DNA from 2 places in the Clostridium sp. JNZ X4-2 genome. Region 2 is predicted to be linked to the other one. Evidence: predicted binding sites of a transcription regulator. Region 2 holds the regulator's gene; the other holds the start of a gene.
The links. Region 2 encodes Rex, which represses fermentation and respiration genes when NADH is low (regulators of the CRP and FNR family bind a similar motif). Its sites were predicted from a motif close to ATTGTTAANNNNTTAACAAT; they were not measured.

Region 1: a site for Rex is predicted at 7,927-7,946, ahead of fdhF (formate dehydrogenase subunit alpha). Genes of this name have one in related genera too.

The regions. Positions count from the first base shown of each region.
Region 1 is NZ_CM142685.1:1,079,461-1,096,109, forward strand. Features, by position in the region: gene cls (cardiolipin synthase) at 1-1,043, opposite strand, end outside; gene ACYUJ6_RS05130 (hypothetical protein) at 1,107-1,502, opposite strand; gene ACYUJ6_RS05135 (ABC transporter ATP-binding protein) at 1,632-3,356, shown strand; gene ACYUJ6_RS05140 (ABC transporter ATP-binding protein) at 3,360-5,207, shown strand; gene ACYUJ6_RS05145 (nitroreductase family protein) at 5,368-5,886, shown strand; gene ACYUJ6_RS05150 (TSUP family transporter) at 5,961-6,716, opposite strand; gene ACYUJ6_RS05155 (NAD(P)-dependent oxidoreductase) at 6,824-7,777, opposite strand; gene fdhF (formate dehydrogenase subunit alpha) at 7,970-10,108, shown strand; gene ACYUJ6_RS05165 (efflux RND transporter periplasmic adaptor subunit) at 10,374-11,306, shown strand; gene ACYUJ6_RS05170 (ABC transporter ATP-binding protein) at 11,371-12,033, shown strand; gene ACYUJ6_RS05175 (ABC transporter permease) at 12,047-13,216, shown strand; gene ACYUJ6_RS05180 (GNAT family N-acetyltransferase) at 13,297-13,740, shown strand; gene ACYUJ6_RS05185 (transglutaminase domain-containing protein) at 13,761-15,176, shown strand; gene ACYUJ6_RS05190 (DUF1002 domain-containing protein) at 15,554-16,423, shown strand; gene ACYUJ6_RS05195 (NAD(P)-dependent oxidoreductase) at 16,455-16,649, shown strand, end outside.
Region 2 is NZ_CM142685.1:338,494-355,142, reverse strand. Features, by position in the region: gene ACYUJ6_RS01805 (3-hydroxybutyryl-CoA dehydrogenase) at 1-803, opposite strand, end outside; gene ACYUJ6_RS01800 (electron transfer flavoprotein subunit alpha/FixB family protein) at 857-1,858, opposite strand; gene ACYUJ6_RS01795 (electron transfer flavoprotein subunit beta) at 1,875-2,654, opposite strand; gene ACYUJ6_RS01790 (acyl-CoA dehydrogenase) at 2,669-3,808, opposite strand; gene ACYUJ6_RS01785 (short-chain-enoyl-CoA hydratase) at 3,893-4,672, opposite strand; gene ACYUJ6_RS01780 (redox-sensing transcriptional repressor Rex) at 4,891-5,523, opposite strand; gene abc-f (ribosomal protection-like ABC-F family protein) at 5,793-7,706, shown strand; gene ACYUJ6_RS01770 (LytR/AlgR family response regulator transcription factor) at 7,829-8,602, opposite strand; gene ACYUJ6_RS01765 (LytS/YhcK type 5TM receptor domain-containing protein) at 8,595-10,304, opposite strand; gene ACYUJ6_RS01760 (carbon starvation CstA family protein) at 10,604-12,394, shown strand; gene ACYUJ6_RS01755 (carbon starvation CstA family protein) at 12,604-14,388, shown strand; gene ACYUJ6_RS01750 (insulinase family protein) at 14,450-16,649, opposite strand, start outside.

The DNA.
Region 1 (16,649 bases), 740 kb from region 2:
AGGTATACATTCTGGGCTATATCGTCATGTTCTTCAGGACTGCTGTTGTACGGAACTACAACACCTGTATATTTTTCAAACTTGGTCTCGAACTGGTATTTTTTAAAAGTTTCTTTTTTCTTTGTTATTGACTGCCACATCCTTAAAAACATGGATGTAAAGCTGTAAACTGCATCTCCTTCCAAATATATTCCCATGTCCTTCCAATAGCCATATTTTCTGTAGGAATTTATATATTCATCACCTATATTCATTCCTCCGGTGAAGGCGACTTTTCCGTCAATTATTGTCATTTTTCTGTGATCCCTGTAATTCAGCATCACATTCAATAATATTTTTATAGGATTGAAAATTTTAAACTTTATATTGTTTTCTCTCAGGGACTTTTCAAAATCTTTTGGAAGGACAAATATCGAACCTATATAATCTACTAAAATTCTCACCTCAACTCCACTGCCTGCCTTCTCTTTTAATATTTCGAAGATTTCATTCCACATCTTGCCTTTTGAAATTATAAAGTATTCCAGGAATATGAACTTATCTGCTTTTTTTAATTCCTCCAAATATTTTTTGTACATACTTTCTCCAGAAGAAAAATAAACCACTTTTGTATTGAAATAAGCACCATATCCGCTTATATTTTTAATAAGCCTTGTTTCATTATATCGGGTTTTATTTTCTTTTTTTAACAGTGACAACATGGATTGATTTTCTTCAGGAAATATTTTTTCACCCAGTTCTATTTTATTTATTTTATTAAAATTACGCTTTATTCCAACCCTGGACAAGATATAAATGATAACCCCTACTATTGGAATCAGTAGTATTAATGCTATCCAGCTGATTTTATAAGATGTGTTTTTGTCCTTATAGTTCAGGTGGATTACAGAAATAGCACTTACAATTTCAAAAAATACGAAATAGTATATAAAAAATATATTGAATATGTTGTATACAAGTGCTATAGCTATAAATTGAAATATCAGCCAGAACATAAACACTATGAATTTTAAAATTGAAACAAATATTTTTCTTTCACCCAATTGTAGCACCTGCTCTTATATTTTTAGTCTACAAATCAGTCAATGATTTGAATTTTAGAAATTTTATGATTTTCCCCTGAAAATAGTTCCACAGTTTTTACAGGTTATGGTTATTTTACCCTTGTGTTTTGGTACTCTCATTTTCTGGGAGCAATTTGGGCATTTGAATATTTTGTAATATCTGTGGTTGTCAATTGAACTTTTATATCCTTTAAACCATCTGGACAGGGGAGAAATAAAATTGTCGTAGGCTTCCAGTTCCTTGTGCCTCCTGTATTTGTTTCTTGAAAGGCATCTCCAGGTAGAATATACTATGCATACTAAGCCAAAGGTGGCACTGTGCCTAAATAAAGAGAATATAAATCCCGCTATATAAAGATGTGTTGAAAGTTTATCAATGCCATAGCTGTTTCTAAAATAGTAGGAAATCTTATCTAAGTATTTATTCAAATTTATCACTCCTGTAAATTAAGCTTTATATTGCTATTATACCAGTATTATATGATATAGTAATATTATATAACATAATTTAGGTTTGATTTATAATAATTTTAAATATATTTGTAATGAAATAAATTTTAGGGGTGCATGTGTTTGGAATATATGAAAAAATATGTGGATAAGTATTGGAAGGGGTTTTTCCTTGCAATAGCATGTCTTACAGTGGAAGCACTGTGTGACTTGATGCAGCCTGCCATAATGTCAAAGATAGTGGATATAGGTGTTGCAGATAAAAATATGGATTATATAATAAAAAAAGGTTTGCTGATGCTGGGAATTACCGCTATAGGGGCTTTTGGTGCCTCGGGCCGGAATATATTATCCGGAACTGTATCACAAAACTTTAGTGCAGAACTGAGGGAGGATCTGTTTAAGAAGGTTCAGAGTTTTTCCTTTGAAAGTATTGATAAATTTGAAAGAAGTTCTCTTATAACCAGACTTACAAATGATGTAACCCAAATTCAGAACTTTGTAAATAGCCTTATGAGAATAGCTGTAAAGGCACCTATAATATGTGTTGGAAGTATTATTATGGCCTCCAGGCTGAATTTGCGGCTCTCATCAATAATTTTTGTTGTAATATCAATCGTGGTTATAATTATATTTTTAAATATGAGTATTGGATATCCGTATTTTATAAAGGTGCAGAAGGCTCTGGACAGGATGAATTCCGTAATGAGGGAATTCTTGTCTGGAGTAAGGGTTGTAAAAGCATTTAACAGATCCGATTATGAGAGTAAAAGGTTTAAGGCCTCCAATGAAGAACTGGGTGTATTATCTGCCAGGGCAATGCAGGTGATGGCCATATTTTCTCCAGGTATAAACCTGGCTGTAAATGCGGGAATAGTATCTGTGCTTTGGATTGGAGGCTTGTATGTCAATGGAGGAGATATGAAAGTGGGACAGATAATTGCATTTACAAATTACATGACCCAGATATTGTATTCAATTATGATTATATCTGCAGTTTTTAATACATTTGTAAGATCCAGGGCTTCAGCAAATAGAATTTCTGAAATATTTAAAGAAAAAGACAGCAGCGATTCGGAGAGAGGTGTTGGGGAATTTAAGGGGAGAGGAAAAATAGAATTTGAAAATGTAAGTTTTTCTTATGCAAATGGTCATAAAGTTATTGAAGATATAAGTTTTACCTGTATGCCTGGAGAAACATTGGGAATTATAGGGGCTACAGGCTCAGGGAAAAGCACTCTGGTAAATTTAATTCCCAGGTTTTATAATGTTGCTTCTGGAATTATAAAAATTGACGGAGTGAATATAAAGGATATGGATGAAAAGGCATTAAGGGATAGGATAGCCCTGGTGCCTCAGGAAACAATACTGTTTACAGGAAGTGTACTGGAGAATATAAGATGGGGAAAAGAGGGCGCTTCTCTGGAAGAGGTCAAAGAAGCTGCTGAAATTGCAGAGGTAGATGAATTTATTTCAAAGTTTCCTGAAAAGTATGATACAAGACTTGGTCAGGGCGGAGTAAATTTTTCAGGAGGTCAGAAACAAAGGGTTTCTATAGCAAGGGCACTTGTTAAAAAACCTGCCCTGTTGATACTGGATGACTGCACCAGTGCCGTAGATGCAGCTACGGAAACTAGAATTAGAAAAAAGCTGAAAAAGTATTCAAATTATCTTACCTGCATAATAATTGCCCAAAAAATATCGTCTGTAATATCTGCAGATAAGATAATTGTTCTCAATGATGGGAAACTGGCAGGCATGGGAGGACATGAGGAGCTTATAAAAAGCTGCCAGGTATATAAAGACATCTTTTTATCCCAGGTTGGAAAGGGGAAAGTATGATATATGGAACAAAGATTTAAAAATAATAGGAGCAGTATAAAGATGCCATTGGGACCAAGAAGGGGTTTAAGAGGCAGGAGAGGTATCAGGCCGGTGGAAAAACCAAGAAATTTTAAGAAAACACTGTTTAGACTGTGGAAATATTTTGGGAGTGAAAGAAAACTTTTAATTATAATTTTTATATTTGTAATACTGGATTCCATAGTGTCGCTTTTAGGACCTTATTTTATAGGAAAATCTATTGATGCCATGTCCAAATTAAAGGGAGGAGTAGACTTTAACCTGCTGTTTACAATGGTAGCACTGCTCTTATTTACATATATACTAGATGGTATACTGACTTTTTTTCAAGGCTGGCTTATGGCAGGAACAGCCCAGAAAATAATTATAGGACTTAGAAAAAATTTATTTGACAAACTTCAGGAACTCCCCATATCTTTTTTTGATAAAAACACCCATGGAGAGATAATGAGCAGGCTTACCAATGATATAGAAAATATAAGTTCTACCATATCACAATCCACTACCCAGCTTATGTCGGCATTAGTTACAGTATTGGGATCTTTTGTGATGATGCTTGTTTTAAGCCCAATTTTAACTTTTGTAAGCCTTATTACAGTTCCCCTGGTATTCCTGCTTACCAAAAGCATAACAAAAAATACAAGTGCATTATTTAAAAATCAGCAAATAGAACTTGGAAAATTAAATGGGCATATAGAAGAAACTATATCCGGGCTTCAAGTAGTGAAGGCCTTTAATCATGAACAAAAAATCATAGAAGAGTTTAGCGGAATAAATCATAAACTATGCAGGGTGGGATTAAAGGCTCAAATTTTATCCGGGTTTTTAATGCCCCTTATGAATGTCATAAATAATATAGGTTTTGCTGCAGTAGCTGGAGTAGGCGGAATTTTAGCCCTGAAGAATATCATAACCGTGGGAATCATAGCTAGTTTTTTAAGCTATTCAAGGCAGTTTACAAGGCCTCTGAACAGTATAGCCAGTATATTTAATACTCTTCAGTCTGCAGTTGCAGGTGCAGAAAGGGTATTTGACATATTGGATGAAAAAGAGGAGTTAGAAGATACAGACCGGGCGAAAATACTTGAAAATGCCAGGGGTCATATTGTCTTTGAAAATGTGTGTTTTGGATATAGAGAGGATGTTGAAATATTAAAAAATATAAGTTTTGAAATAAAGCCAGGTACCAGTGTGGCTTTGGTGGGGCCTACGGGAGCAGGTAAAACCACTATTGTAAATCTTCTCAACAGGTTTTATGATGTGTCCAGCGGAGAGATTTCCATCGATGGCGTGGATATCAGGGATTACACCAGAGACAGCCTTAGAAAATGCTTTGGAATAGTTCTGCAGGATACCTACCTTTTTACAGGAACCATATTTGAAAATATTAGATATGGAAAACTGGATGCAGATTATTTTCAGGTAAAAGAGGCGGCGGAATCAGTAGGTGCGGATCAGTTTATTGAAAAACTTCCTGGAGGATATGATACTGTGGTCCAGGAGGGAGGAAGCAATTTAAGTCAGGGTGAAAGGCAGATTATATCCATAGCACGGGCTGTACTTTCAAATCCCTCCATACTTATTCTGGATGAAGCTACAAGTAATATAGATACAAGGACAGAGCTCAAAATACAGGAGACCATGTTGAAGCTTATGGAAAACAGGACTAGTTTTATTATTGCACACAGGCTTAATACCATTAAATATTCAGATGTTATAATGGTGATAGATGATGGCAGAATAGCGGAAATGGGAAATCATAGGGAATTGATGGATAAAAAAGGTGTGTATTACAATATGTATTACAATCAACTGGTTAAGTTAAACTAATAACAGTTCGGGCAGCACCCTGGAGCTGTCTTATATTTCAAGGGTAGATTTCAGTAATGTTCAGCAACTTTTTTGTTATTTTCAACCAGTGGTAATATTTTAAAATACATAATTTAGGAATATAATATATATATACTATATTATACAAGGAGTGATTTAAATGGATTTTTTACAGCTTAGCAAAAAACGTTATTCTGTTCGTAAATATGAGAATAGGAAAGTAGAAGATGAAAAATTGTCCCGAATACTGGAAGCAGCCAGAGTAGCACCTACAGCTGGAAATATCCAGCCTCAAAGACTTATTGTAGTTAAAACGGAAAGGAATCTTGAAAAACTTAAAAAGGGGGCAAATGTTTATGGAGCCCCATTGGCTATAATTATATGTGTGGATCGTAATCAGTCATGGAAAAGGCCTTTTGACAGTAAAGATATTGGAGATATAGATGCCGGAATAGTAGGTACTCATATGGTACTTCAGGCAGAGGAACTGGGGCTGGGCACTATCTGGGTAGGTTATCTGGATCCCAGGGCAATTAAAGATGAATTCAACATACCGGATAATGTGGAGCCGGTCAGCATCATAGGTGTGGGATATGCAAAAGGGCAGCCTGCGTCACCGGACAGGCACAGTACTGAACGCAGGCCTCTGGAAAAATGGGTATATAATGAGAGCTTCTGATTATGAGCTGAATGTTTTGATTTAATAAAAAACCCTGTGAAGGGGTTTTTTATCTATACACAGTTCATATCAAACTATTTTACAATTCCATAAAATATTTTTACAGCCAGACATAAAGATATGGTTATAAATATTGGTCTTATAAGTTTGGCGCCTTTTAAAAGAGCTGTCTTTGCACCTAATCTAGAACCTATAACCATGGAAATGGCTGCAGGTATTCCAAGTCTATAGTCAATTTGTCCACTAATTAAAAACACCGCTAAAGAGGATATATTGCTTGTAAAGTTTAAAACTTTGGCATTTCCACTGGCACGCACAAAATCAAAATTAAAAATATATATAAGTCCGAATATTAAAAAGGAACCTGTGCCCGGGCCGAAGAAGCCGTCATAAAAACCTAGGCTGAAAGCCAATAAAATACCGAGAAATACAGATTTTTTCTTTAACCCCGTAAATTTATCTTCCATTCCCGCATTTTTGGAAAATATACTATAGGCGCTTACTATAAGCAGCAGTATTAAAACTATGGTGTTTAGATATTTAGCATCAATATTTAACATAGTATGGGCGCCTATTATAGAACCCACCAAGGTAAAGGGAGCTAGAAATCTTAGTATTTTAAAATCCACCTTGCCGGATTGTGCAAACTTCATTGAACTGGTAAAAGAGGCACAGGTTGATGAAAACTTATTTGTGCCCAGTGCCATATGAGGTGAAATGCCTGTCATCAAAAATGCCGGAAGGCTTATTATACCTCCTCCGCCGGCTATGGAATCCACAAATGCAGCAAAGAATGCTGCAATGCACAATAATGTGATTTTTATTACCATCATAACACCACCCATAAAGAATATAAATTATCAATTATAAACACTTTTAAATTATAGGACTCTATACTTTGAAAAGCAACTTAAAAAAATAAAAAGGTGAACAGCTATTAACTGTTCACTGAATTAATGGGATTTTTATTTATAAAAGCTTTAATATTACTGCCTAAAAGTTCTACAAGTCTCTGTCTTGTTTCAATACATTTACAGCCTATGTGTGGGGTCAGGATAACATTTCTCATTGAAAAGAGAGGGTTATTTAAATCAAATGGTTCATGTTCCTGAACGTCAAGAGCTGCACCGGCAATTGTTTTATTATGCAGTGCTTCTATCAGATCTTTTTCCTTTATTATAGAACCCCTTGCGGTGTTTATAATAAAGGAAGAAGGTTTCATAAGCTTTAATTTATCCCTATCTATGAGGTATCTTGTATTTTCTGTAAGAGGACAATGGATTGTTACAAAGTCACTGGCAGCCAGCAGTTCTTCCAGAGTAACAAATTTTACATCTTCAATTGGTTTTAAGCTCCTGTTGTATACTAAAACTTTCATACCAAGATTTAAAGCTGTTTTTATCACCCGCTGACCTATGGCACCGGCGCCAATTACTCCAAGGATTTTGCCTTTTATTTCAGAATGAGATACCTGGAGATCTTTGGTGAAGTTATCAAAATCCTTTTCATTTAACATGACTTGCTGCAGAATAAGAGAGGAACATAAATTCAATATGAAAGTTATGGCAAGCTGGGCTACGGCATCTGTACTGTAACCGGGTACATTGCAGACCATAATGTTTTTTTCACCGGCAGTTTTCGTATCTATGTTGTTATAACCTGTACCGGCTTCACAGATGAGTTCTACAGAAGCCGGGAACCTGGATATTAAGTTTCCCCTTAAAGGAAGCTCTTTAGTTACAACAATATTCTGGTTTTCAACTCTTTTAAGAATTTCATCTTCAGTACTGCTGTTATATAATGTAACTTTAGTAAATTCACTTAACTTTGAAAAGTCAATTTTATTATCAAAGTTTATTTTTTCAGAGTTTAAAAATACTGTGTTTTTCATGCTTATCCTCCATGTTATAAGATATTTTAAATTCAGTATAACTTTTGTAAAAATCCGTGTCAAATTAATAATAGGCCATAATTGTATTTGATAATAAAATAGGAACTATTAATAATTGAAATAATGCACCACTTAGTGATACTATTATAATAGATATTTATATAAAAATATAATTAAAATGGGGTAATTATCATGGAAAATAAAATTTTAACTGTTTGTCCTTACTGTGGTGCTGGATGCAGACTGTATTTGGTTGTTGAAGATGGCAGGATTAAAAGGGCGGAACCCGCATTGGGGAGAACTAATGAAGGGAGCTTGTGCCTTAAAGGCTATTATGGATGGGATTTTTTAAATGATCCCAAAATATTGACTTCACGAATTAAAAAACCTATGATAAGGAAAAATGGGGATTTAGCAGAAGTCAGCTGGGAAGAAGCTATAAAATATACATCTGAAAAACTTATGGAGATAAAAAATAAGTATGGTGCTGATTCTATAATGGGTACAGGCTGTTCCAGAGGTCCGGGCAATGAAGCAAATTATATTATGCAGAAATTTATGAGAGCCGTTATAGGAACAAATAATGTGGATAATTGTGCTAGAGTCTGTCATGCGCCATCTGTAGCAGGGCTTGCCAGCGTACTTGGCAATGGGGCCATGTCCAATAGTATTCCTGAAATTGACAATGCAGATTTGCTTTTTATTTTTGGTTATAATCCGGCGGAGTCCCATCCCATAGTTGCAAGAAGAGTAGTAAAGGCAAGGGAAAAAGGTGCAAAGATAGTTGTTGTTGATCCCAGGATAACGGAAAGTGTAAGAATTTCAGATCTATGGCTTCCGCTAAAGGGCGGTACCAATATGGCTCTTGTAAACGGTTTTGCAAATGTTCTTATAAATGAGGGCTTGTATAATAAAGAGTATGTTGAAAAATATACGGAGGGTTTTGAAGAATACAATAAAGTATTAAAAAAATACACACCTGAATATGTGGAGAAAATATCAAGAATCCCGGCAGAAAAGATAAAAAAGGCCATGAAAATGTATGCTGCCGCTAAAAATCCTATGATACTTTATGGTATGGGGGTATGTCAGTTTGGTCAAGCTGTGGATGTGGTGAAGGGATTGGCTTCGCTTGCTCTGCTAACAGGAAATTATGGAAGACCAAGTGTGGGAATAGGACCTGTAAGAGGTCAAAATAATGTACAGGGTGCCTGTGACATGGGTGCACTTCCCAATGTTTTTCCTGGATATCAAAGTGTAACGGATGAAAATGTGAGGAAGAAATTTGAGAAGGCCTGGGGAGTTGAAAAGCTTCCGGATAAAATAGGATACCATATAACTGAGGTACCTCAATTGGTACTTAAAGATCATAAACTAAAAGCATACTATATAATGGGAGAGGATTCTATTCAAAGCGATCCAAATTCCAATGATCTTAAAAAAGCCTTAGATGAACTGGAATTCTTAGTAGTTCAGGATATATTTATGAATAAAACGACTTTGCATGCAGATGTAATATTACCTGCGACTTCCTGGGGTGAGCATGAAGGTGTATACAGCTGTGCGGACAGGGGGTTTCAGAAATTTAACAGGGCAGTTGAACCAAGTGGCGATGTTAAGCCGGATTGGCAGATAATTTGTGAGATATCTTCAGCCATGGGATATGAAATGCACTACAACAATACAAAGGAAATATGGGATGAGATGAGAAGCCTTTGTCCTAAATTTGCCGGTGCAACTTATAAAAAGGTAGAAAGCCTGGATGGGGTGCTGTGGCCTTGCCCTTCGGAGGATCATCCTGGTACTCCTTATCTATATGAAAATAATGAATTCAGCACTCCAAGTAAAAAAGGCATTTTATTTGCCTCTGAATGGAGGCCTACCCAGGAATCACCGGACAGTGAATACCCGCTCAGCCTATGTACGGTAAGGGAGATCGGTCATTATTCAGTGAGAACCATGACAGGAAACTGCCGTGCACTTCAGCAGCTTGAAGATGAGCCCGGAAAAATACAGATGAGTCCTGAAGATGCAGAAAGCTTGAATATAAAAGATGGACAGCTGGTAAGGGCATCTTCAAGGAGAGGCTCTGTAATTACCAGGGCATATGTTACAGACAGGGTAATGAAGGGAGCAACCTACATGACTTATCAGTGGTGGATAGGTGCATGCAATGAACTTACTGTAGATAATCTGGATCCTATATCAAAAACTCCTGAATACAAATACTGTGCAATAAAGGTGGAATCCATAGAAAATCAGGATAAAGCAGAAGAACAATTAAGAGAAACATATAAAAATCTCCGAAAAAAAATGGGAGCTTTAAATTAATGAGGCATTGAAAAATTAATATGACTTTTGGGGTGGAGAGTCTTTTTAGGGCTTTCCACTCCTGTTTTGGTTAAAAAGGAAATATATTATGGAAAAACACTGTTGGATATTTTATTGATTCTTATATTTACAAATTAAAAGTTAAAAAATATTCATAAATTTGACTTAAAATGTTAATTTGTTTGTAACAGTATTGTGTCATAGTTGTTTTAAATTATGTTGTATAATTGGTTATATATTAAAATTATAGAAAGGACAGATAATTATGAAAAAAATAACTATTGGTGTAGTAGTGGTGGCTATAATCGGAATTTTAGGTATAGTAACTTATAAAAACATTACAGCCAGAGCGGCATCAAAAAGCAAGTCATCACAGTTTTCCAGGTCAAAAGCTTCTATTACAGACATTAAGAGTACTGTTTCAGGATCAGGCAGTGTCTTATCAGCGGAAAGTGATGTTATTAAATCACAGTACAGGGATACTGTAGCTTCTGTGCTTGTCAGCAAGGATCAAGCGGTAAATGCAGGAGATGAACTTGTTACCTTCCAAAATGGAAGTGCTCCTATAACAGCTCCTTATGATGGAATTATCAGTGATGTGTATATAAGTCCAGGAGATAGTATAAATGCAGATCAGCAGCTTTTAAACATGTTTGACAACAAAAATTTCTATACTGTTGTATCTGTAGATGAAACGGATTTACCAAATTTGAAAGTTGGACAGAAAGCGGATATAAAAGTCAATGCATTTCCAGATGTAAAATTCACAGGTACTGTAAAAGATATAAGTCAGCAGGGGGAGTATACAAACGGAGTTTCCAACTTTAATGTAACCATATCTTTTGATGAAATACATGACATAAAAGTGGGAATGTCCACTGAAGCTTCAATAGCAACTGCTTCTAAAGAAAATGTACTGGCAGTACCAATAGAAGCCATAAAAGATTCCGGTGATAAAAAATATGTTATAACAAGTGACGGAAAAGGAAAAACAAAGCTTAAAGAGGTTAAAACAGGTATTAGCAATGGAACAATGGTGGAAATAGTCAGCGGACTTACAGAAGGAGAGCAGGTGCAATTGCCCCAGACTCAAAGTACTGCTCAAAATTCTTCCAATACAAATGGAAGAAATGGATTCCGTATGATGGGAAACACCGGGTCAGGTAAACAGGCCCAGGGAGGAAGACAGTCAAGGTGAGCTTTTATTTAATTCACAATTCACAATTTACAGTTTACAGTTTACAGCGGAGAGGAGAAGTACTATGATAAATATTTGTAATTTGTGCAAATCTTATACTATGGGAGGTACTACCATAAAAGCTCTTGACAATATTAATCTGGATATAGATGAAGGGGAATTTGTGTCAATTGTAGGTCCCTCAGGTTCAGGAAAATCAACTCTTATGAATATACTGGGCTGTCTGGATGTGTGTGATTCCGGAAAGTACATATTTGATGATACGGATATAAGTAAATTGAAGGAATCCGGGCTTACGGAAATCAGAAATAAGGAAATAGGGTTTATATTTCAAAGTTTTAATTTACTTTCAAAATTAAATGCAGTGGAAAATGTGGAGGTTCCCCTCTTATATAGGGGAATGCCTGAGAAAAGAGCCAGAGAACTTTCACTTGAATGCCTAAATAGGGTAGGACTGGAAAATAGGGAATATCACAGGCCAAATCAGCTTTCAGGAGGACAGCAGCAGAGGGTTGCCATTGCCAGGGCGTTAGTGGGAAATCCCAGGGTTATACTGGCAGATGAGCCTACCGGTGCACTTGATAGCAAGACAAGCAGTGAGATTATGCAGATGATAGCGGAAATGAATGATAGCGGACAAACAATTATACTGATAACCCATGATTTGAAAGTTGCGAAGCGGGCTAAGAGAATTATTACCATGGAAGACGGAAAGTTGTATTTTTAAGGAGGGAGATTGAATGAAATTTTTTCAGACAGTGAAGTTGGCTGTAAAAAATATAAAAAGTAATAAATTAAGATCCATTCTCACTATGATAGGAATTATTATAGGAATTTCTTCAGTAATAATACTTGTGGGAATGGGCAGTGGTTCTACAGAGCAAATAACTTCCCAGGTTCAATCTCTTGGAACCAATCTTATTATGGCAAATACTTCTGCAAACGGAAATAAACAGTTCACACTGGATAATGTAAAAAGTATTGAAAAGATTCAAGGGGTAGATAAGGCTGCACCTGTTATTTCCACAAATGCTTCCGTTAAAGTAAACAAACAATCGGAAAATACAGCTGTAACAGGTACTACCTCCAATTTTCTTGATGTGAGAAATATGGATATTTCAGAAGGCAGGTTTATAGCAGATCTGGATGTGGATTACAGGAATAAAGTTGCAGTTTTAGGATCTGATATAGCACAGCAGTTGTATGGGTTTACGGATCCTGTGAAAAAGGATATAGATATAGATGGAAGCACATATAAAGTGGTGGGAGTATTAAAAACTCAGGGAAATTCTATGGGAAACAATACAGATGACATGGTAATTGTTCCAGTTACAGCATCTATAGAACTTGCAGGAACTAGAAATGTTCAGAGCGTCTACATTAAATCTTCAGGAGATGAAAATGTGGATCTTGTAACCAATGAGGTAAATCAATATTTATTAAACTATTTTAAATCCAATACCACCAGTTCAGACAGGGTAACAAGTCAAAAACAACTGCTGGATACTATGAACTCCATAACCCGCACCATGACTTATCTATTAGGGGGCATAGCAGCTATATCCCTGATTGTAGGGGGAATAGGAGTGATGAATGTTATGCTGGTGTCTGTATCGGAACGTACAAAGGAAATAGGTATCAGAAAGGCTCTTGGGGGATCCAGAAAAGATATATTGATTCAATTTTTAATTGAATCACTGGTATTGAGTTCATTGGGAGGTGTAGCAGGCGTATTATTCGGACTTTGTATAGGAAAAATCATTTCAATATCTGGAATGTCGGTAGTTTTTTCACTGCCTGTGATTGCAGTGTCCTTTTCTTTTTCACTGGTAGTGGGAATTGTATTTGGAATATTTCCAGCTTATAAAGCTTCAAACTTAAAACCAATAGATGCCCTGAGATTTGAATAAATTGAGAAAGGTATATATACTTATAGTATTAATGTGTAATATAATTAGTTATTGTATGTTAATCTATAGGAGGTGCTCAAATGATAAGAAAAGGAAAATTAAGCGATCTGGATACAATTGTAGAGTATAATTACAATTTGGCTGAAGAAACGGAAAATTTGGAACTTGATAAAAACATATTAAAAGAGGGTGTGAAAAAGGCTTTACTGGATGATAAAAATGGAGTCTATTTTGTATATGAAAAAGATGGCATGGTAGTTGGACAGATGATGCTTACTAAAGAATGGAGCGACTGGAGAAATGCAAATTATTGGTGGATACAAAGTGTTTATGTAAATAAAAACTATAGGGGACAGGGCATATATAAAAAATTATTCAAGTATGTAAAGTCTGCTGCAGATTCAGATAATAATGTATACAGCTTGAGGCTTTATGTGGAAAAAAACAATGAGAAGGCAAAAAAAACTTATAAAGCATCAGGTATGGATGAAACTTATTATCTGGTGTATGAAATTAAAAAATAGTGATTTTGTGGAGAGATATTATGTCAAAAAAATTAAATAAGATTTTATTAACCCTGCTGACGTTGTTAGTAGTATTCTATGGCAGGAATTGTTATGCAGCAGGAAATTACAAGGTTTGGAATAATGGTATTATTGCCAGTGTGGACAAGAGTAAGACGTGGACTGTTACTTTTAATAGAAATGTAGATGTGAATTTAGCTGAAAATTCTATTAAGGTGTATGAGCAGGACAATAATCAGCCTGTTCAGATTAATATTGTAAATACAGAACCTAATTCAATAAAGGTTTCTCCTCAAAATCCATATGTACCTGGTAAGAATTATGTGTTGGTAGTAGATGATAATTTAAAATCCACCAATGGGCAGCAATTGGGCCAGGGAATAAAATATAATTTTACAATAAGTGAAAATGCTTCTGAAAGTGAAGTTTCAGTGCAAAATTATACGCAGTATTATAATGCTTTGAAAGAAGCTCTTTCAAATTATAAAGATACCTTGGTTTTAAATATAGGCAATTATGATAAAAATACTTATGACCTGAATGTCATAGATGATGTATTAGATGATAATCCTAATCTGCGTGATTGGTATTTAAGTGCGGGGGCAAATCTTCAGGGTACCAATCCCGTAAAGATGAGTATCAATTTCAAATACAGTGATACAAAACAGAACTTGATAAAAAAAGAAAGTGAATTACAGGACAAAGCTTCTGAAATAGTAAATGGCATTACAAATTCCGGGATGAAGGATTATGAAAAAGAACTTGCACTTCACGATTATGTGGTAAATAATGCCAATTATGACAGGAGTGTGAACCTTCCTGATGATTCCTACACAGCCTACGGAGTTTTAATAAATGGAGCTGGCGTTTGTCAGGGTTATGCAGATGCAATGGACAGGCTCCTTACAGCAGCCGGCATAGAGTGTAAGATGGTAATAGGGAAGGCAAATGATGGAGATGGCTGGGTGGATCATGCCTGGAATATAGTAAAAATTCAGGGCAGATATTATGAGCTTGATTCTACCTGGGATGATCCTGTTACAAGTGATGGTTCCCATTTGATCTCTCATTCCTATTTTAATGTAACAGATAATCAGATCGCAAAAAATCATATATGGGATAAATCAAAATATCCTCAGTGCAATAGTACGGATTACAGCTTTGATAATTTAAATGTAGTTGAAAAAGATGCATATGGCAATGATATAAAAGCTGTAAATAATTATAATGATTTTTATAATCTGTTGAAGAATGGTTTAATTAAAAAACAGCAGTACATGAGCATTAAAATATTAAACTATAATTCAAAGATCTATGATGTTCCAAAGGTTTTAAGGCAGATAATAGATCAGTATAAAATTTCAGGGGACTATAATATATCCAATTACTCGGATGAAATTACAGATGCAGAATATTTTACAATTTCAAGAACTTGATAAGAAGGATAATCCCTCTTAAATTACTGTATATAGTATTTTTACAATTTCTATTGAAGCAGCTCTATTTTTTATATTTTAATTTTAAAATTTTATACTTCTTTTATTGATAAATATAGTATATTATATTTAATGATAGACATTTTAATATTTATACCATGGCTGCTGTTGCTGATACTTCCAGCTTTTTTAAAGTTAGGAATGACAGGCAAATGTGACCCTGAATAAATTCTTCCCCTAAAGGATAACGTATTCTAAGTGCTAAAGACACTAAGAATACTGTTAATAAGGTGCGGCACGAAAAACATTTTTTATGGGTAAATTCCACCGTACTTGAGAATCAATTTATAAAACTAATTAAAAAGGAGTTTTAAATTATGAAACTTAAAACAATTTTTAGTAAATTCATAATAATGATTATGGCTCTGAGTTTATTTTCATCTTTTGGCAATACCAGAGTTTATGCAGATGCCTACAAAGTTGTAACTTTAGGTGGGGATCTTACAGAACAGCAAAAAGATGATATGCTTAAATACTTTGGAGTTACCAGGCAGGATGTAAATGTAATAGAAGTTAATATAGATGAGGAGAGAAAATACCTGGGAAATGTTGCAACCAGTGAGCAAATAGGAACTAAATCCATATCCAGCTCATATGTGGAACCAACTTCAAGCGGAGGTTTAAATGTAACTACCAATAATATATACTGGGTAAGCAGCAGTATGATAAAAAATGCACTTATAACAGCAGGCATAAAAAATGCAGATGTAAAAGTGTCAGCCCCTTTCAATGTGTCTGGAACTGCAGCACTTACTGGGATTCTAAAAGGCTTTGAAAGCAGCAGCAGCGGAAATAAAATTGATGAAGATAAAAAGCAGGCTGCCAATGATGAATTGATGACTACAGGAAACCTGGGGGATAAAATAGGGAAGGATAAAGCTGCAGGACTTATAAATGATATAAAAACCCAGGTAGTTAAAGAGAAGCCTAAGACAGAGGAGGGAGTAAGGCAGATAGTTGAGAATGTAACCAATAATTACAATTTAAATTTGAGTACTGGTGATATTGATAAAATAACTTCCCTTATGACAAAAATAAATGGATTGAATCTGAATTTTGGAGATATAAAAGGACAGCTGAGCAGTGTGGCGGATCAATTGAAGGGAAATCTGTCAAGTCAGCAGACACAGGGCTTTTTCACCAAGATAATAAATGCAGTCAAAGAATTTTTTTCAAATCTTTTTTAAAATCTAAATAAAACGAAGGTGGGATTATTTTATGAAAAATAACAAACCAATTATAGGATTTATTGGATTAGGAGTAATGGGAAACAGTATGGCTTCCAACATTTTGAAAGGAGGTTATAATTTACTGGTTTATAACAGGACAAAATCCAAAGGGGATAATCTCGTTGCAAAGGGGGCAGAGTGGAGAGATACACCGGCAGATGTTGCAAGAGAAGCGGATATTGTA
Region 2 (16,649 bases):
CATCCGGCTCTTACATATTTTCTAAGTAATGAATGAGCTCTATATTTAGGATCTCCTGTTTCTTTAAACAGTACATCCATAATGGCAAGGCATACATCCAATCCTATAAGATCTCCTAATTCCAAAGGTCCCATAGGATGATTTGCTCCAAGCCTCATGGCTTTATCTATATCTTCTGCAGAAGCTATCCCTTCAGCAAGTATGCAGACTCCTTCATTTACCAGCGGTATCAATATTCTATTTACAACAAATCCTGGAGCTTCTGCTATTTCTACCGGATCTTTTCCTATACTGACAGAGACTTCTTTGATTTTGTCAAAAGTCTCCTGTGATGTAGCCATTCCTTTTGTTATTTCAATTAACTTCATAACAGGTGCCGGATTAAAGAAGTGCATGCCTATAACTTTATCAGGTCTATTTGTGGCAGATGCTATCTCAGTTATAGATAATGAGGAAGTATTAGAAGACAAAATAGTATCTGGTTTACATATTTGATCCAATTCAGCAAAAATCTGCTTCTTTATTTTCATATTCTCAACTGCTGCTTCTACTACCAGATCGCAATCAGCTGCCAATTTAAGGTCAACTGTTCCTTTAATTCTGGCAATTACAGCATCTGCTTCTGCTTCTGTAATTTTACCTTTAGCTATTCTCTTTTGAAATCCTTTTTTTATTCCTGAAAGTCCTCTTTCAACAAATTCATCTTTTATATCCCTCACTATAACCTCTATACCTTTTGATGCAAAAGCTTGAGCTATTCCCGAACCCATTGTCCCAGCACCAAGAACACATACCTTTTTCATTTATATTCCTCCCCTAAGATTTAATAATTCAATATTCTCAACTGTAAAATATATTATTTTATAGCTTTAATTTGAGACACCATCTCAGGTATGATCTTTCTATAATCTCCAACTAAAGCCAGATCTGCCACCTTCATCATAGGTGCACCATCATCTTTATTTATGGCCACAATAAAATCACTGTCCTGCATTCCTGCCAAATGCTGTATAGCTCCAGATATTCCACAGGCTATATATAATTTAGGTCTTACGGTTTTACCTGTTTGTCCTACCTGATATGCCTTGTCAATCCAGCCACTGTCTATTGTTGCACGGGAACCTGCTATTGTTCCGCCCAACAAATCTGCAAGCTCTTTTAGAACTTTAAAACCTTCTTTACTTCCAAGTCCCCTTCCTCCGGATACTATTACATCTGCTTCTCCTATATCCATTACATCCTTAGCAATTTTTATCACTTCATCTACCTTCAGTCTAATATCTGAAGATCTTAAATCAGCTGTGAATTTATTTATATTGGCAGTTCTGTTTTCATCTTTTTTAAGCTTCTCAAAAACTCCTGGTCTTACAGTAGACATTTGAGGCCTGTGTTCAGCACACTCTATAGTAGCCATTAAATTTCCTCCAAATGCCGGCCTTGTCATAAGTAGATTTTTTGACTCTGCATCGATATCAAGCCCTGTACAATCAGCTGTAAGTCCTGTTTTAAGCCTTGCTGCCACTCTTGGTCCCAAATCTCTTCCTATAAATGTTGCTCCTATAAGAAATGCTTCAGGTTTTTTATCATTTATTACATCACAAATTACCTTGGCATAGGCATCTGTGGTATAGTGTTTTAAAAGCGGACTGTCAGCATACACTACTTTATCAGCACCGTAAGCAATTAATTCCTTAGCTATATTATCTATATGACTGCCCAGTAGTACAGCTGTCAATTCCACTCCCAACTTATCTGCTAATTCCCTGCCTTTCCCAAGCAACTCCAGTGCAACTTTTTGCAGGTTTCCGTCCCTTTGTTCTGCAAATACCCATACACCTTTATACTCTGTTATGTTCATTACAAATCCCCCCTAATTAAATTAAATGTTTTTCCTTTAATTTCGAAAGTGCATACGTTACAGCTTCCTTATATGGCTTATTAACTATTTCTCCTTGTCCTTTTGCTTCCTTTGTAGCTGATCTTCTGACTCTCGTTGGAGAACCTGAAAGCCCAAGAAGGGATTTATCTACCTCTATATCATCCGCATGCCATACTTTTACATCCTCTTTGAAAATTTTAAATATATTTTTCATATGCATATATCGGGGCTCATTTAATTCCTTTATGGCTGTGAGAAGTACCGGAGTTTTTACCGTTACTGTTTCATATCCATCCTCCCATGCCTTTTTGATTTTTAACTTGTCGCCTTCAACATCAACTTTTTCTACATAAGTAACTTGTGGTATTTGAAGGAATTCTGCTATTTCAGGCCCTACTTGAGCTGTATCTCCGTCTATTGCCTGCCTGCCTGCAAAAATTATATCATAGTCCAATTTCTTAAGTGCACCTGACAATGCATAGGAAGTAGCACAAGTATCTGCACCTGCAAAAGCTCTATCCGATATGAGTATTGCTTCATCAGCTCCCATAGCCAAGGCTTCTCTCAGTGCTGCTTCTGCCTGTGGAGGTCCCATACTTATTACTGTAACTTTTCCGCCTTCCTTTTCCTTTATAACCAGTGCCTCTTCAAGAGCATTTTTATCATCCGGATTTATTATTGACGGAACACCCTCTCTTATTAATGTTCCAGTTTTAGGATCTATTTTAACTTCATTGGTATCTGGTACCTGTTTTAAACAAACAACTATATTCATTATAAGTGTCCCCCCTATTTAAATATATTTCCTGAAATAACCATCTTTTGAACTTCTGAAGTTCCTTCATATATTTCAGTTATCTTAGCATCTCTCATCATTCTTTCTACGGGATAATCCTTAGTATATCCATATCCGCCAAATAACTGCACTACCTTAGTTGTTACTTCCATGGCTACATTTGCCGCAATTAATTTAGCCCTTGCAGCATCAACTGTATATGGAGCTCCTTTATCTTTATTTAAAGCTGCTTTATACACCAAATATTTTGTAGCTTCTATTTTAGTATCCAAATCCGCTACTGCCCAGCCTAAACCCTGAAATTTAAACAGCTGCCTTCCAAACTGTTTTCTTTCTTTCATATATTCAACGGCCTCATTTAAAGCACCTTCTGCAATACCAAGTGCTTGTGCGGCTATACCAATTCTTCCGCCGTCAAGAGTCTTCATTGCTATTCCGAAACCCTTTCCTTCTTTTCCCACTAAATTTTCCTTTGGAACTATACAATCTTCAAATACCAATTCTGCAGTAGAAGAAGCTCTTATTCCCATTTTATTCTCAATTTTACCTATGGAGAAACCTGGCATTCCCTTTTCCAGAATAAATGCTGATATCCCTCTTGTACCCTTGCTTCTGTCTGTCATGGCAAATACTACAAATATATCCGCAACTCCCCCGTTTGTTATAAATATCTTCTGTCCATTTAAAACATAGTGATCTCCCTGAAGTATAGCCTGACTTTGCTGACCTGAAGCATCAGTACCTGCATTAGGTTCTGTCAATCCAAAAGCGCCTAGTTTTTCTCCCTTTGCCAATGGAATCAAATACTTCCTTTTCTGATCCTCCGTACCAAACTGTTGGATTAATGAAGCACAAAGTGAAGTATGTGCTGATAATATAACTCCAGTAGTGGCACAGGCCTTGGAAAGTTCCTCCACTGCTAATATATAAGACAAGGTATCTCCGCCAGCCCCGCCGTATTCAACTGGAAAAGGTATTCCCATCATGCCATACTTAGCCATCTTATCCACTGTTTCTTGAGGAAATCTTTCGGTTTCATCTATTTCAGCGGCTATTGGACTAACTTCTTTTTCGGTAAATTCTTTTACCATTTGTTTTACAAATTCTTGTTCCCTTGTTAATTCAAAATCCATTTATTTTACCCCCTAAATAGTTTTGAAGCTATAAAATATAGCTTTTGTAAACATTTAAAATAAGATCCCTATAATACAGCCGAGTTATTTATTTTTAAAACACTTTTCCCTCTTTTCTACAAATGCTGTCATTCCCTCTTTTTGATCTTCTGTAGCAAAACATTCTCCAAATACTTCTGATTCATAGGCTATTGCTGTATCCATATCACATTGCATACCTTTATTTATGGCAGCTTTACACATTCTAACAGCTACAGGTGCATTATCAGCTATGCTGTTTGCCAAATTCCTAGCTTCTTCCAGTAATTTTTCCGGTTCAATTACTTTATTTATTAATCCTATTCTAAGAGCTTCTTCAGCTTTTATCATCTTTGCAGTATATATGAGTTCTTTAGCCATGCCAATCCCCACTGTTCTTGCAAGTCTTTGAGTTCCACCAAAACCCGGAGTAATTCCAAGGCCTGCTTCTGGTTGTCCAAATTTAGCTTTGGATGAAGCTATTCTTATATCACAAGCTAATGATAATTCACATCCACCGCCCAGTGCAAAACCATTTACCGCTGCTATAACTGGTTTTTCCAAATTCTCCAGCTTTCTGAAAACTTTATTGCCCAGTATACCAAATTTTCTTCCTTCAACAGAATTAAGATCCTTCATCTCTGTTATATCTGCTCCAGCCACAAAGGATTTCCCTGCTCCCGTAAGTATTACAGCTAATACACTGTCATCCGTCCCAACGTCATCTATGGCATTATCTATTTCTTTTAATGTCTGCGAATTTAAAGCATTAAGTGCCTTAGGTCTATTTATTGTGATTAAAGCCAATTTCCCCTGTTTTTCAAGAATAATATTCCCATATTCCATATTAATCCCCCCAGATTTTAAATATATTTATATTAGAATTAAACAGTTTATTAACAAACTATTGTTAATAATATCACAAGTATATACATAACAATAGGTAAAGTAAAGGAATTACTTTGTCTATTATTATATACCTTAAAATTATACATTTCAATATAAATAAACTTAACTGCCTAATTTAATTATCTAAAATTAAAGCTTTCTATTTTAATTCATTTTTACTCTACATCATTTAAAAGGCAGCTCAATGTCAATAAACTGTCACTTAAATGAACGTTTTCCACTTTCACATCCCCTGGTACAATAAGATCCACCGGAGCAAAATTCCAAATGCCCCTTACTCCGCTTTCCACTAAAATGTCGCAGACTCTTTGAGCATTATTACTTGGTACGCATATTGATGCTATATCTATAACATTTTCTTTTAAATAGTCAGCTAAATAATCTATATCATTTATTTCAATATCTCTAATCCTAATACCTATGAGTTTAGGATTTATATCAAATATAGCTTTTAACTCAAAGCCTAATTTTTCAAATCTGGTATAATTAGCTATGGCCTGACCTATATTTCCTGCTCCTATTATTACCGTCCTATATAATTTTGTAAGCCCAAGTATGTTGCATATCTGACTATACAATTCACTTACATTATATCCATACCCCTGCTGTCCGAAATCTCCAAAACAATTTAAATCCTGCCTAATCTGGGAGGCTGTAAATCCAATTTTTTCACTTAATTCTTTTGAAGATATCCTATCTACGTCATTTCTCATCAAATCGCTTAAATACCTATGGTATTTCGGTAATCTTTTTATAACAGCCATTGATATATTCTTTTTTCTATCCATAAAGCACCTCATATTTATAAAATTTAGTGTATCAACTACTATGTTTATTTATAGCAACTAATCTTATATGATCTAGTTCTATCATTTATACTATTATTTAATTATAACATATGTCAATAGTTTCTTTTTTATTATTTTATTTACTGTCTTCTTATATGCTTATATATTTTTAACAAAATATAATTATAATTTTGTCATAATATAAATAATACTACAAAAAAGTCACCATACATAGTAAAATGTTAATGATTAAGGAAGGTGTTTTACTTATGATAGTTTTAAGTTGCAAAAATATCCATAAAAGCTATGGAATAAAAATTATACTTGAAGATATAACCTTCAATATAAACGAGGGGGAAAGAGTAGGATTGATAGGTCCCAATGGAGCTGGCAAATCTACCTTGTTTGATATTTTAACAAATAAATCAAATTATGATAATGGAGATTTGTATATAGATAAATCTAAGACATTGGGGTATTTAACCCAACATCTCTCTTTAAATTCTTCAAATACAATCTATGATGAAATGTATACTGTATTTCAGGATCTGGTTAATTTGGAAAAGAGGCTAAGCAAACTGGAATCCTTGATGAATGAACCTTATGATCTTCATAATGAAAATTATCACAATAAATTAATTGATGATTATACCACTCTTTCAGAGCTTTATACAAATAGAGGGGGATATACTTACAAAGCAGAAATAAACAAGGTTTTAAAAGGACTGGGTTTTTCTGAAGATGAATACAACAGGCCTATAAATGTAATAAGCGGAGGCAAAAAGACACGTGTGGCCCTTTGCAAACTGCTCTTAACAAGGCCTGATATACTTTTATTAGATGAGCCCACCAATCATTTGGACTTGGATGCCATAGAATGGCTGGAAGACTACTTGAAGGGCTATAAGGGTACTGTTATAATAATATCCCATGACAGATATTTTTTAGATGCCATAACCCATTCCACCATTGAACTCATAAATGGTCATGTAAATCACTATAGCGGCAATTATACCAAATTTTTAGAACTTAAAAAGAAGAATTATGAAATTCAATTAAAAGCATATAACATACAACAGATGGAAATAAAAAAGCAGGAAGAAATTATTCAAAAATACAGATCTTTTAACAGGGAAAAAAGTATAAAAGCAGCGGAAAGCAGAGAAAAGATGTTGAACAAAATAGAAAGAATAGCTCCTCCTGACAAAGATAAGGAAATCAAGAATGTAATATTTGAGGCCCAGTTAAATAGTGGGAATGATGTACTCCATATAGAAGATCTGTGCAAAAGCTTCAATAATGAATTATTGTTTGAAAACTTAAATTTAGAAATAAAAAAGGGTGAAAGGACAGCAATTATTGGTGAAAATGGCTGCGGCAAAACCACACTTTTTAAAATAATTATGGGAAAACTAAAAGAAGACTATGGTATTTGTACATTAGGTAAAAATGTGTCAATAGGCTATTATGATCAGGAACAGTCTGACCTGAATCCTGAAAAAACCATTATAGATGAAGTGTGGGATAAATTTCCTAAATTAACTGCTACAGAAATACGAAATTCATTGGCCAGTTTTCTTTTCACTGGAGATGAAGTGTTTAAAAAAATTTCATCTTTAAGCGGTGGTGAAAAATGCAGAATAAATTTATTAAAACTAATATTATCCAAATCCAACTTTTTACTTTTAGATGAACCTACAAACCATTTGGATATAACTTCCCGGGAAGCTTTAGAAAAAGCCCTGTCAAACTATAACGGTACTTTACTTGTAATTTCTCATGACAGATATTTTTTAAACAAATCTGTAAATAAGATATATGAATTAAGCAAAAATGGCATGAAAGAATACCTGGGTAATTACTCCTATTATGTTGAAAAAAAGACTAATCCATTAAGGTTTGAAATGCAAGAAAAAAATGCCGGAAAAACTAAAACTCAGATACAGCATGAGAAAAAAAAGAAGAGAGACTTGGAAAAAGTCAAGAATGAAGAAAAAGCTAAAACAAAACACATTGAAGAAGAAATATCAAAGTTAGAAGATTCTTTGTTAAGGTTACAGGAAAGTTTATGTCTAGAGGAAGTTTATTCTGATTCTAAAAAAAGCAGTGAAATAAATAAAAAAGTTTTAGATACACAAAATAAAATAGACACTCTATACAGCATGTGGGAAAAGATGCTGTAAATTGTCTTAAGGTTTAAAGTATAAAGCCTATATAGGAAAAATGTCATTTGTTTTTCCTATATAGGCCAATACTATAATAGATCACCCATACAAAATACATTAAATTAAAATAAATATTCAAATCATATCTTAAGCAGTTCCTTTAACTTTCTTACATTATTTCGGCTTATTGGTATTTCGGATTTTTCCTTGTCATCCATAACTAATTTATAAGTTCCATTAAACCAAGAGTACAATTCTTTAATGTTGTCTATATTGACTAAAAAGCTCCTGTGGGATCTAAAAAAGTCTGTTCGTTCTTCTATTTGACCTAGAGTATACCCTACCAAATAACTATTATCTTTAACCTTTACATAAGTTTTATCATCTTTTATATAGCAGTAATAGATATCCTTTACATTTACCAGTATTATCTTTCCCTGCCTTTCACAAGGTATCTTTTTAACCAGTTTTTTTTCTTTATCCATTTTATCTATTATTTCAATTAGAATATCCTTAGGTATCTTTTCATTTCCTTCACTTTTCTCCCTGCATTTACGTATAAGCCTGTTTATGGTAATCTCTATTCTATTCTCATCAAAGGGCTTAAGTAAATAATCCAAAGCATATAATTCAAATGCCTCTACCGCATGTTCCTCATATGCAGTGACAAATATTATATTAATATCCCTGTCAAACTTTCTAATATCTTTTGCCACCTCAATTCCATTTTCCACTGGCATATTTATGTCTAGAAACACAGCATCAGGTTTCTTTGCTTTTACAAGTTTCATACCGCTTTCACCATCATATGCAATTCCCTCCACAGATATATTTTCATATTGTGATATTATATAATTCAGCTCTTCAGCAGCAGGTCTCTCATCTTCCACGATAATACATTTTAATTTATCCATTTATTGACGAAACCTCCCTCATTGATATTAAAAAACTAACTTTGGTACCATTATTTACAGAAGTTTTTATATCCAGCCCATGATCCTCTCCATATAATAATTTCAATCTCTCGTTTACATTTTTCAATCCTATTCCCGGCCATTCAGTCAGAACTTCATTTAATTTCTCTTCATTCATACCCACTCCTGTATCAGTTATGGAAAAATGTATTTGATTATTTTCGAAAAATGCTTTAAGATATACTTTCCCTCCTTCTGGTTTGGGCAATATACCATGCTTTATAGCATTTTCTACAATTGGCTGAAGTACAAATACCGGCACTTTCTTATCCATCATTTCATCCGGTATGTCAATAATTAAATGCAGTCTGTTGCCAAATCTGGCCGTCTCAATAGAAAGATAGGATTGGATAAATTCTATCTCATCTTTCAAATACACAAAATCCTCCTGTCTTTTTAAAGTTTGCCTGAAATAATTAGACAAGTCTATAATAAGTTCCCTGGCTTTTAAAGGATTCGTCCTGCAGAAGGAGGATATGGTATTCAGCGCATTAAATAAAAAGTGAGGTTCTATCTGAGCTCTTAAAGCCCTGAATTCCGCTGTGGATGCCTCTTTTGCCAATTTATTTAACTTATATAATTCTATTTGATTGGATAAGAGATCACTGAGTTCCTTGCCAAACTGTACAAAATAAGGATTGATATTTTTTTTTGATTTCACCCCTAATCCCAGCACTCCTTCAAAACCCGAGTTCTGTATTTTAAAAGGAGCACATACAAAAAACATGGGGTTACCCTTATTTCCCATCTCAATAATTTTATAGCCGGGCTCTTTGCTGTATTTTTCTATTCTTTGTTTTAGTTCATCTTTATGTATGCTAATTCCAGAGTAAGCCAGGAATCCATTTTTATCCCCTATAACTATTCCATCTGCATTAGTCATCTCATATATTATTTCAGAAACATTTTTTGCTGTTTCTTCATCAAGTCCTCTTCTCATGTAATTTACAGTTTTCTTTGCAATATTCAGTGCTCTTTGTGCTTCTATGGCTCCAATTCTATTATATTCCTCCTTGGCACTTTTTATTATATTTATAAAAATCACCGTACCCAGAGAGTTTATTAAAATCATAGGCACTGCTATAATTTCCACTAACTTAAGAGCTGAACTAAATGGTCTCGAAATAATTAAAATTATAATCATCTGACAGCATTCTGCAATTACTGCTCCAAGAAATGCCCTTTTTAAATTAAAACTTTCATCTTTCGAGTATCTTTTTATAAGTCCTCCAATCAGCCCCTCTATCAAAGTAGCAATACCACATGCAAGTGCTGTAAATCCCCCTAAAAAATACCTGTGAGTTCCAGCTATGATTCCAACTATTACTCCAAATACAGGTCCTCCTATATAGCCTCCGACTATAGCCGCTATAGGTCTGGTGTTGGCTATGGCATCATGCAATCCAATATACCCTGCCTGCATAGAACCTATTGGTTTAATATTGCTTATTGCATAAGGCTCTACATTCACTCCGGTATAGTTGCCTATAATACCCAGCAGACTAAAAAATACTATAAGTGCAATTTTATCTATAAACTTTAAATCATCCTTAATTAAATTTTTTAAAACATGAGATTGATTGTATATATATGCGGATAAAGCTATAAGTGCCATGCTCTCAAGCAATTGAATATATATCAAAATTTATCACCCCTAAAAACTATACTACATATATCATTCTATCGAAAAACATCTATAATTTCCATAAAAATTTTAGTATTAAGTAAATCCTATGATTTCTATATATAATTATATAACAAAATCAGACATATGGATAATTAAAATGTCACTGAGACTTGTATTTTGACTTCTTATTGTAGTTTTTTATCATTTCAGAGTATTTAGATAGAAAAATTATTAAATTCATATTATCATTAAGTATGTAAACCATTAAACATTAATTACTGCATTACTTGCTAAATTTTAGAGGAGGTCTTTTTATGAATTCAATAGTACTTGTAATTATAGGTGCTCTTGTACTGGTTTTAGGCTATAGGTTTTATGGCTCCTGGATTGCAGCCAAAGTACTTGTTTTAGATGAAACCAGAGAAGTGCCATCTAAAAAATTTGAAGATGGACATGATTACGTTCCCACTAACAAGTGGATATTACTTGGTCATCACTTTGCTGCAATTGCAGGTGCCGGGCCACTAATCGGACCAGTTTTAGCTGCTCAATTCGGTTATCTTCCTGGTACGCTTTGGATATTAATTGGTGGTGTACTAGCTGGAGGAGTCCATGACATGGTAATCCTATTTGCTTCAGTCAGGCAGGATGGACAATCTATTGCAGAGATTGCCAGAAAAAACCTGGGCGAAAGAATGGGGTATATCACATCGGTTTCAGTAATATTCATATTAATAATAACAATGGCAGGTTTGGGTCTTCCAATTGTTAATTCGCTTTACAATAGTCCCTGGGGAACATTCACAGTTGGTTTTACCATTCCAGTAGCAATTTTCATAGGTATTTATCTTAAATTTATAAGGCCAGGCAAAATAGCTGAAGCCACAATTATTGGTATGGCACTTATACTGCTGGGGGTTATCTTAGGCCCTTATATTCAGCATACTGCTCTGGCTCCCTATTTAACTTTTAATACCAAACAGATGTCACTTATTTTAGCTATATATGGTTTCTGTGCAGCTGTTCTTCCTGTATGGCTTTTACTGCTGCCAAGAGATTATCTGAGCACTTACATGAAGCTGGGCGTTATAGCATTGCTGGTAATAGGCATTATACTGGTTAGGCCAACCCTTCAGATGCCGGCACTTACTAGATTTATAGGAGGCGGAGGACCTATTGTTCCCGGTAAAGTATTCCCATTTGTATTTATAACTATAGCTTGTGGTGCCTTATCCGGTTTTCATTCACTAATTGGTACAGGTACTACACCTAAGCTTATTTCCAATGAAAAGGATATTCTCCCTATAGGATACGGTTCCATGGTTATAGAATCCTTTATAGCGCTGATGGCTTTAATAGCTGCAACCTGCCTTCCAACTGCTGATTACTTTGCAATAAACTCTGCACCAGCTGTATTCGCAAAATTAGGCATGATTCCAAAAGAATTACCTATGCTTTCTCAGATGGTGGGAGAACAACTGGCAGGAAGAACAGGAGGATCCGTATCTCTTGCAGTTGGTATGTCCTATGTATTTTACAAAATTCCTGGTTTTAAAGGATTAATGTCCTACTGGTATCACTTCTGCATAATGTTTGAAGCATTGTTTATTTTAACCACTATAGACTCAGGTACCAGAATAGGCAGATATTTAATTCAGGATTTAGTAGGTAAACTATACAAACCTTTTGCTAAAAAAGATTCCTGGTTCAACATAATATTATTTAGCTTTATCATGTCATTTGCCTGGGGCTACTTGCTGTATACAGGTAATATATCAACCATTTGGCCACTATTTGGTGTAGCCAATCAAAGTTTGGCGGCCATAGCCTTTGCCATAGGTACTTCGGTGCTTATACGGATGGGCAAGAAAAAATATATACCGCTTACAGTATTGCCAATGGCTTTTATAAGTGTGGCAACATTAACAGCATCAGTTGAAAACATAACTGGAAATTATATACCAAATGGTAAGACTTTACTTACAATATTATCTTTTATACTAATAGCTATATTAGTAGTTATACTTTATGAAAGCATTAGACACTGGATTTCAGATTTAAAATCCGGAGACTTTGACAAAGTCAGTGAAAACAAAGTTATCTAACAAAAAGGCTGTCTCAGAATAAATTTTGAGACAGTCTTTTTTAACATTCCGGAATCAGGACCTAAGATTTTCAGATATCGTTTACATCCAAATTTATACCATTTATATTCTATTTTTGTCAATTCATCTTATATTAGCTGAATTAATTGAAAATTCGTGCTATAATATACTTGACAATTTATGTCAATATTTTATAGGGGGGAGTTTACATGAACTCGATAGTACTGGTAATTATAGGTGCTCTTGTACTGGTTTTAGGCTATAGATTTTATGGATCCTTTATAGCCGCCAAGGTTTTGGTTTTAGATGAAACCAGAGAAGTTCCATCTAAAAAGTTTGAAGATGGACATGACTATGTTCCTACAAACAAATGGATATTACTCGGACACCATTTTGCTGCAATAGCAGGTGCAGGTCCATTAATCGGACCAGTTTTAGCCGCCCAGTTCGGGTATCTGCCGGGTACGCTCTGGATTTTAATTGGAGGTGTATTTGCAGGTGCTGTTCACGACATGGTAATCCTATTTGCTTCTGTTAGACAAGATGGTGAATCCATTGCTGAAATTGCCAGAAAAAACCTGGGGGAAAGAATGGGATTTGTAACTTCAATTGCAGTTATATTCATACTGATAATAAGCATGGCAGGTCTCGGACTTCCTGTTGTAAATTCACTTTACAACAGTCCATGGGGTACCTTTACAGTTGGTTTTACCATTCCAGTAGCAATTTTCATAGGTATTTATCTTAGATTTATAAGACCTGGTAAAATAGCCGAGGGTACAGTCATAGGCATGGTGCTTATACTAGTAGGAGTTATACTGGGACCTTATATTCAGCATACTGCTTTAGCTCCTTATTTAACTTTTAACACCAAACAGATGTCACTTATTTTAGCTGTATACGGTTTCTGTGCTGCCGTTTTACCTGTATGGCTCTTGCTGCTGCCGAGGGATTATCTAAGCACCTACATGAAATTAGGCGTTATAGCATTACTGGTGATAGGTATTATATTGGTTAGACCGACCCTTCAGATGCCGGCTCTTACTAAATTTATAGGGGGTGGAGGACCTATTGTACCCGGGAAGGTATTCCCGTTCTTATTTATAACTATAGCCTGTGGTGCACTGTCAGGATTTCACTCGCTTATAGGTTCTGGTACTACACCCAAACTTATTTCAAATGAAAGAGATATACTTCCAATAGGCTTTGGTTCAATGCTCATAGAATCTTTTATAGCACTGATGGCACTAATAGCTGCAACCTGCCTCCCCACTGCAGATTATTTTGCAATAAATTCAACACCGGCTGTGTTTGCAAAACTAGGTATGTTTCCAAAAGAACTGCCTATGCTGTCACAAATGGTGGGGGAAAACCTGGCAGGCAGGCCTGGTGGTGCCGTATCACTGGCAGTGGGAATGTCTTACGTATTCTACAAAATACCGGGTATGAAAAGCCTAATGTCTTATTGGTATCACTTCTGTATAATGTTTGAGGCATTATTTATTTTAACTACCATAGATTCAGGCACCCGAGTAGGCAGGTATTTACTTCAAGATCTATTTGGCAAAGTGTACAAACCTTTTGCAAAGAAAAATTCCTGGCCAAATATAGTATTCTTTAGTCTTTTGATGTCCTTTACCTGGGGATACCTGCTTTATACCGGTAATATCTCTACTATTTGGCCGATGTTTGGTACGGCAAACCAGATGCTGGCGGCTATAGCTTTTGCCATTGGTACTACAATAATCATAAAAATGGGCAAACAAAAATATGCCATGATAACCATAATTCCAATGATAGCTATAACCATAATAACTGTTACAGCTGCCTTTTCAAATATATTCGGCAATTACCTGCCTAAAGGTGAAATACTTCTGGCGGTACTTTCCATAATACTTCTGGTACTTCTTGTAATTATAATATACGAAAGTGTTAAAGTATGGATAAGGGATATTAAAAATATAAAATCTCCTGAAAAAGATACTATGGCATAAAAACTTATCCACAATGTGAATAAAAACTTATTCACATTGTGGATTTTTACAGAGACTTTATCTATTCAAATAAATTTACCAACTTCTTGAATATATTCTTATTCTCCTTTATTTTTTGTTCATTTCCCAGAACACATATATTATTTTTACCCATTGCGCTGGAGATAAGTTCTGAAAACCTATTTATATCTTCCACCTTGGTATTTAATATTTCCTTCCTTTCTTTTTGTAAATCCTCGTAAGTCACATGCCTTATATAATTTTCCACGGCACGTTCTCCTTTCATAGAGGGTGAAAGTGGAGAATCCAGATCTGATATGGTTCCTATTATATATTTATTCATCTGTCTATTATCTGCATTGAAATTTTTAAAAAACTCACCGGCCCTGTCATACACTTCAATTGTATGTTTCAAATTGGGATCTCTATAAGAGGTAAAAAACATATTTCCATTTCTCTGGAAGGAGGCAAAACTTCCATATGCTCCCCCCTGAACTCTTACCTGGTTCCATAAATATTCATAATTTGCTATGGATCTTAAAACCTGCAGACTTCCACTATAGGAATATCCAAGCTCCATATAATTATATGCTTTAGCTACATATTGTATTTTTGAAGAGGTCATAAGCCCCTCATTTTTGGCTTCCAAATCAAACTTATATGGAATCTTAGGTACCTTATTGTCTTTCAATCCAGACAACAAACCATCTATATTGCTTTCAAAATTATTATAATCCGCTTCATCACAGGTAATATTTAAAATCAAATTATTTTTATTAAATATCTCCCTGGAAACTTCCTTTAGATTTTCACTTATTTCCTCTGCCTTACTTTCAAAATTATTTTCCAGATGGGATATAAATTTATAAAATTCCAGTCCTCCCAACATATCCTCATATTTACTCATAGGAGAAAAGTATGAAGATACATGATTTGCAACCACTACATGACCTTTCTCAAAAATAGTCATTTCAATTCTGGATTTGGTTTCCTGAATTATTTCCTTCAGCCTTTTTTTCTCATTAAATTTAGTATGATTTATTACATCATTTAATATTGAAATCAATTTTCCCAGATTATTTACAAGTGCCTTGGAGCTTACTATAAACTTAGGATAAAACTCTCTGCTGTCTCCATTTTTTGCAAAAGGCTGAGATGAATAGTTTATTCCACCTGTGTATATATTTATTTCTTTTGCCAAATCCTCATAATAATAATTTTCCGTGCTGATCTTTCCAAGCACTGTACTTAAAATTGATATATATGGAATCAATTTTTCTCTTACAGTCTCTGTATTGAAATACATGTTTATATAATAAATTCCATTAGTAAACACAGGATAAAACAATACTTCCATTTCCCCAATTTTCTTTTTTACAAGCTGCAGGTTTTTAGCATCAGGTTCTATATCTTCTATGGACAAAAGAGGTATTTTCATCAAATCCTCTTTACTATCCTGGGTTATCTGTCTTTTCTTCAATTTTAATGTATCTTGAATTATCTTTTCAATTTCATTATCCGAAAGACTGTTTTTAAAGGCCTTCAATTTTTCCTTTAACAGTACATCCTTTTTTTCTTCAAGTCCTCTTTTAGGTTTGACTATAAGCATGGAACTGTGTTTATTCTTTAGAATATATTTATCAATAAGGTTTTCAAAATACTTATTGTCCAATTGGGATTTTATCTTGTCTAATACGGATTCATAAGTAAGATGAGTCCATGGCTCTTCACCATATAACCATCCGTCCATGCACTTCATTCCATATATCAATCCCTTGGGATATCCTTTATAATCTGCTTCTCTAAGCTGAAATTCCTTTATATTTATAGACGCCTCCATCAACTTTTTATCAATACCCCTGGTTACAATATCCTTTAAAGTTTTCCCAACTATTTCTTCAAATCTGTCTTTTTCCTTTTCATTGGAACCTTTAACTACTATTCCAAACATAGGTTGAAGCATGCCGGATTCAAACACTCCAAACACGTCTTTACCTATACCGGCATCAATCAGTGCCTTTTTAAGAGGAGAAGATGGTGTCTCCAAAAGCAGATGCTCAAGTATATCAAATGCTAAATATAATTCATTATCTACAGCTGTACCTATAGAATAGTTCATACTTAAAAAAGTCTTATCCTTTTCTTTTTCCCCGCTGGAAATAGGATATTCTATTATCATTTCTCTCTGCCTGTCAAAAGGTTTCTGTGTCAATATGTGGGAGTTCACATCTCTCTTAGTAAAATGGCTTAAATATTCATCA